One region of the Streptomyces sp. CG4 genome, then DNA from elsewhere that is predicted to be linked to it. Evidence: riboswitches for the same ligand, from Rfam matches in the RefSeq annotation. Region 1 holds a riboswitch; the other holds the start of a gene.

Region 1 (3,154 bases):
GGTGTTGACCACGGAGGCGATGTGGTCGCGGCCGATCCGGATGCCCGCCCGGTACAGCCCGCGCCAGCCCATCGACGGATTGGCCTCGTGCAGCTCCCAGACGGCCGATGTCTGCGTCACGGTCACATCGTCCAGGACGCCGAGCGAGCCGATGATGACGCCGGCCAGCAGCAGACCGCTCATGTCGATCGACGGATACAGGCCGTGGATCAGGCCGGTGTTGTCGTCCGTGTTCCCGGTCAGGGCGGCCCAGCCGATGAACAGGGAACCGAGCACGCCGATCAGCGACAGGGAGATCAGCGTGCCGAGCACCGCCACCGAGGTCCGGGCCGACAGTCCGTGGCACATGTAGAGGGCGATCAGCATGATGGCGCTCGCCCCGACCACGGCCACGAGCAGCGGGTTCGAACCCTGCAGGATCGCGGGCAGGATGAACAGGGTCAGCACCAGGAAGCTCACGGCCAGTGCGACGAGCGCCATGACACCGCGCAGCCTGCCGACTACCACGACGGCGATCGCGAAGATCCCCGCGAGCAGCGTCATGGGGAACTTCCGGTTCACATCGGCCACCGAGTACTGCAGATCCTTCGGCGCCGAGGGCTCGTAGGCGACCACCACCTTCTCGCCCTGGTGCAGCTGCCGGGGCTGGTCCGGTTGCACGATCTCGGTGAACGTACGGCCCGTGTCCTTGCCGGTGTCGATCCGCACGGTCGCCTTCTTGCAGGTTCCCTTCGCCTCCTGTTGCGCCGAGTTGCCCTCGGCGGTGGAGGTGTCGCCTGTCGGGGTGTCGCCGGAGGCGTTGGCCGACTGGCAGCTCACCTCGACGACCTTGGTGACCGTGGCCTGCTGCGTCTCCCGGTCGAAGCCGACGCCGGTGCGCTTGTGCGGCGGAGCTCCCCCGGGCCAGAGCACCACCAGGCCGACGACGACCGCCGCGGTGAACGGGACCAGGATCGCGGCGATGACCTTCCGCAGATGCTTGGAGACGGGGGCGGCGGGACCGTGGCTATGACTGTGCCCGTGCCCATGACCGTGACCGCTGGCGTTGTCCCCGCCTGATTCCTGCTCGGGGTCTTGCCCGTCGCCTCCGCCGAAGCGGGACCCCTGCCGGTGACCGGCTCCCGAGGGGACATGGGGGTGCTCATAACTCTGCCCGGCGCCGCTCCTCCGGACGTCGTGGCCGTATATGTCGTCGGCCGTAGGGGCGCCTTGGCTGTAGCCGCCCCCCTGTCCCGAGACGCCTGGCCGGTGCCGCTCGGGTGGTTGATACGGGTACTGCTCCATCCTGGTCACCGCCGGATCATCGCAAGAACGCTAGGGGGCCCACTGTTCACCGCGCCACATATGACGCTAGCGTGGAGGCACCTTTGCACACGCGGGAGCTCGGAGCACCGGGCTGAGAGGGCGCTGACCTCCGTAAGTGCGATGTTTCACGTGGAACAAGCGATGTTCCGCGGGAAACGTCGGCAGACGGAAACCGCTGCGTCGACCGCCGAACCTGTTACCGGGTAATGCCGGCGTAGGGAGTAGGTCTCATGACCAACAAGGACGCACGCACGCCTGCCTCTGTTCAGGACGACATGTCCCAGGAGGCCGGGAAGTCCATCGGCTGGCACAAGGCGTACGTCGCGGGTTCGCGCCCCGACCTGCGCGTGCCGGTCCGCCAGGTGCATCTCACCAACGGTCAGTCGATCACGCTGTACGACACGTCGGGCCCATACACTGATCCACTCGTCGACACCGATGTCCGCAGGGGCCTGTCGCCGCTGCGGGAGAACTGGATCATCGCCCGCGGTGACACCGAGGAGTACGCGGGCCGTCCCGTCCGCCCCGAGGACGACGGGATCAAGCACACCTCGCCGCGCGGCGGGCTGCGCAACCTGGACGCGGTCTTCCCTGGACGGCCGCGCCAGCCGCGTCGAGGCCGCAGCGGCCAGGCGGTGACGCAGCTCGCGTACGCCCGCCGGGGCGAGATCACTCCGGAGATGGAGTACGTGGCCATCCGGGAGAACGTTTCCCCCGAAGTGGTCCGTGAGGAGATCGCGGCGGGCCGGGCGGTGCTGCCGGCCAACGTCAACCACCCGGAGATCGAGCCGATGATCATCGGCAAGCGGTTCCTGGTGAAGGTCAACGCCAACATCGGCAACTCCGCGGTGACCTCCTCCATCGAGGAGGAGGTGGAGAAGATGACCTGGGCGACCCGCTGGGGTGCCGACACGGTCATGGACTTGTCCACCGGCCGCAACATCCACACCACGCGCGAATGGGTGCTGCGCAACTCCCCCGTCCCCATCGGCACGGTGCCGCTCTACCAGGCCCTGGAGAAGGTCGACGGCAGGGCCGAGGAACTGACCTGGGAGATCTACAAGGACACGGTCATCGAGCAGGCCGAGCAGGGCGTGGACTACATGACCGTCCACGCCGGCGTGCGCCTGCCGTATGTGCCGCTCACCGCCAACCGCAAGACCGGCATCGTCTCGCGTGGCGGCTCGATCATGGCCGCGTGGTGCCTGGCGCACCACAAGGAGTCGTTCCTGTACGAGAACTTCGAGGAACTCTGCGAAATCCTCGCCGCCTACGACGTCACGTACTCGCTGGGCGACGGCCTCCGGCCGGGCTCGATCGCGGACGCCAACGACGAGGCGCAGTTCGCGGAATTGCGCACGCTCGGGGAACTCAACCAGATCGCCAAGCGTTTTCATGTACAGACGATGATCGAGGGCCCCGGTCACGTCCCGATGCACAAGATCAAGGAGAACATCGACCTTCAGCAGGAGATCTGTGATGAAGCTCCGTTCTATACGCTCGGCCCGCTGACCACGGACATCGCGCCGGCGTACGACCACATCACCTCCGGCATCGGCGCCGCAATGATCGCCTGGTGGGGCACGGCGATGCTCTGCTACGTCACGCCCAAGGAACACCTGGGCCTGCCCAACCGGGACGACGTCAAGACCGGCGTCATCACCTACAAGATCGCCGCGCACGCGGCCGACCTCGCCAAGGGACACCCGGGTGCCCAGGAGTGGGACGACGCGCTGTCCGACGCCCGCTTCGAGTTCCGGTGGGAGGACCAGTTCAACCTCGCACTGGACCCGGACACGGCACGGGAGTTCCACGACGAGACCCTGCCGGCCGAGCCCGCCAAGACGGC
Region 2 (3,154 bases), 2.1 Mb from region 1:
CCGATTCGATCTGAGACACTGGTACAGCCATGCCTAAGCCCGGAGAACTCACTTTCGTCGCCCCGCGCGGAGCCAAGAAGCCGCCGCGGCACCTCGCCGATCTTTCGCCCGCCGAGCGCAAGGACGCGGTGGCCGAGATCGGGGAGAAGCCGTTCCGCGCCAAGCAGCTCTCGCAGCACTACTTCGCGCGGTACGCGCACGACCCGGAGCAGTGGACCGACATCCCCGCCGGGTCGCGCGGGAAGTTGCAGGAAGCGCTGTTCCCGGAGCTGATGACCGTCGTACGGCATCTGTCGACCGACGAGGGGACCACCCGCAAGACTCTGTGGCGGCTGTTCGACGGCACGCTCGTCGAGTCGGTGCTGATGCGGTACCCGGACCGGGTCACCATGTGCATCAGCTCGCAGGCGGGCTGCGGCATGAACTGTCCGTTCTGTGCCACCGGGCAGGCGGGTCTGGACCGGAATCTGTCCACCGCCGAGATCGTCCACCAGATCGTGGACGGCATGCGGGCGCTGCGGGACGGCGAGGTGCCCGGCGGGCCCGCGCGGCTGTCCAACATCGTCTTCATGGGCATGGGTGAGCCGCTCGCCAACTACAACCGGGTCGTGGGTGCGATCCGGGCCCTCACCGACCCCGCACCCGACGGCCTCGGGCTCTCGCAGCGCGGGATCACCGTCTCGACCGTCGGGCTGGTGCCGGCCATCCACCGGTTCGCCGACGAGGGTTTCAAGTGCCGGCTCGCGATCTCCCTGCACGCCCCCGACGACGAGCTGCGCGACACCCTCGTCCCCGTGAACACGCGGTGGAAGGTGCGCGAGGTGCTGGACGCCGGGTTCGAGTACGTCGAGAGGAGCGGGCGCAGGCTGTCCATCGAGTACGCGCTCATCCGCGACATCAACGACCAGGCCTGGCGCGGTGACCGGCTCGGCCGGCTGCTCAAGGGCAAGCCCGTGCACGTCAACCTCATCCCGCTCAACCCGACGCCGGGTTCGAAGTGGACCGCTTCCCGGCCCGAGGACGAGAAGGCCTTCGTCGAGGCGATCGCCGCCCATGGTGTGCCCGTCACGATCAGGGACACCCGGGGGCAGGAGATCGACGGAGCCTGTGGTCAGCTCGCGGCCACCGAGCGGTAATCTGGCCGGCGGCACTCATATCTTCATATCGACATCTGCATATCGGACACCTTCATATTCCGACAGGGGAGCGCCACAGCGCTGAGAGTGCGGCGGACAGGGCCGCAGACCCTCTGAACCTCGCCCAGGTCATTCTGGGTAGGAAGTTCGGTCATCACTCAAGCTGTTGCGCCCTGCCCGGACCTCCGGGCAGGGCCGCGTTCTTCCTGGCCAACCCCCAGGAGAACATCCAGTGCACAACAAGACCTTCGTGGCCGTGGCGGCCGGCCTCGGCCTGATCACGCTGTCCGCCCTGACCGGGTGTGGATCGACAGCCACCAAGTCGTCCTCGGACTCCAAGACCGTCACCCTCGTCAGCCACGACTCGTGGGCCGTCTCCAAGAGCGTGCTGGGCGACTTCGAGAAGCAGTCCGGATACAAGGTCCACGTCCTCAAGGACGGCGACGCCGGGCAGGCCGTCAACAAGGCGCTCCTGACCAAGGACAACCCGCAGGGCGACGTCTTCTTCGGCGTCGACAACACCCTGCTCTCCCGCGCCCTCGCGGGCGGCCTCTTCCAGCCGTACCAGGCCAAAGGCCTCGCCAAGGTCGGCGCCGCCTACCAGCTCGACCAGGACAAGCACCGGGTCACGCCGGTCGACTACGGCGACATCTGCGTCAACTACGACAAGGCCTACTTCAGCGAGCACAAGCTGACCCCGCCGCAGTCCTTCGCCGACCTGGCCAAGCCCGAGTACAAGAACCTCCTGGTCACCGAGAACGCCGCGACCTCCTCGCCCGGCCTCGGCTTCCTGCTGGGCAGCGCCGCACAGTTCGGTGACAACGGCTGGCAGGACTACTGGAAGAAGCTCAAGGCCAACGGCGTCAAGGTCGTCGACGGCTGGGAGCAGGCCTACTACCAGGAGTTCTCCGGTTCGTCGGAGGGGAAGAAGGCGGGCGGTGACCGGCCGCTCGTCGTGTCGTACGCCTCCTCCCCGCCCGCCGAGGTGATCTACGCCAAGAAGCGGCCCAGCACCGCCCCGACCGGCGTGGCGAGCGGCACCTGCTTCCGGCAGATCGAGTTCGCCGGACTGCTGAGCAACGCCAGGAACCCCAAGGGTGCCCAGGCGTTCATCGACTTCCTGGTCTCCAAGGAGTTCCAGGAGGACATGCCGCTGAACATGTACGTCTACCCGGTGCTGGACGGCGCGAAGGTGCCCGCCGAGTTCACCGAGTACGGCCCGGCCGCCCAGCACCCCGAGACCATGGCTCCCGGCAAGATCACCGCCAACCGTGACCAGTGGGTCAAGTCGTGGACCTCGCTCGTACTGAAGTAGCTGAAGCAGCTGAAGCAGCCGGACCCCGGCGGGGGAACGCGGCGCGGCTCGGCCTGATGGCCCTGCCCGTCGCGTTCTTCGCCGTGTTCTTCGCCTGGCCCGTGGCCGCGATCGTCGCGCGCGGCCTGAAGGCGGACGGCGCCTGGCAGTTCGGGCGGATCACGGACGTGGTCACGCAGCCGGACATCCGGCACGTGCTGTGGTTCACCATCTGGCAGGCGCTCGCCTCCACCGCGCTCACCCTGCTCCTCGCGCTGCCCGCGGCCTATGTCTTCGCCCGGCTCGACTTCCCCGGCAAGCGGCTGCTGCGGGCCGTCGTCACCGTGCCGTTCGTGCTGCCGACCGTCGTCGTCGGCACGGCCTTCCTGGCCCTGGTCGGCCGGGGCGGCCTGCTGGACGACCTGTGGGGCGTACGGCTGGACACCACGGTGTGGGCGATCCTGCTGGCACACGTCTTCTTCAACTATGCGGTCGTCGTCCGGACGGTCGGCGGGCTGTGGGCCCAGCTCGACCCCCGCCAGGAGGAGGCCGCCCGGATGCTGGGCGCCTCGCCGCTCGGCGCCTGGCGGAAGGTGACCCTGCCGGCCCTGGCGCCCGCCGTGGCCGCCGCCGCGCTGATGGTGTTCCTGTTCACCTTCACCTCCTTCGGCGTCGTCCAGATCCTCGGCGGCCCCACCTTCTCCACGCTCGAAGTGGAGATCTA

The links. A riboswitch is a leader RNA that binds a small molecule or an ion and turns the genes downstream of it on or off. The one in region 1 is predicted to bind thiamine pyrophosphate.
Region 2: it holds a riboswitch for thiamine pyrophosphate, as region 1 does, so the genes downstream of both, AB5L52_RS12960 (thiamine ABC transporter substrate-binding protein) here and thiC (phosphomethylpyrimidine synthase ThiC) in region 1, are expected to answer to the same signal.

The regions. Positions count from the first base shown of each region.
Region 1 is NZ_CP163525.1:4,964,663-4,967,816, forward strand. Features, by position in the region: gene AB5L52_RS22415 (YibE/F family protein) at 1-1,284, opposite strand, end outside; TPP riboswitch at 1,366-1,543, shown strand; gene thiC (phosphomethylpyrimidine synthase ThiC) at 1,536-3,154, shown strand, end outside.
Region 2 is NZ_CP163525.1:2,885,386-2,888,539, reverse strand. Features, by position in the region: gene rlmN (23S rRNA (adenine(2503)-C(2))-methyltransferase RlmN) at 30-1,136, shown strand; TPP riboswitch at 1,191-1,299, shown strand; gene AB5L52_RS12960 (thiamine ABC transporter substrate-binding protein) at 1,369-2,451, shown strand; gene AB5L52_RS12955 (iron ABC transporter permease) at 2,508-3,154, shown strand, end outside.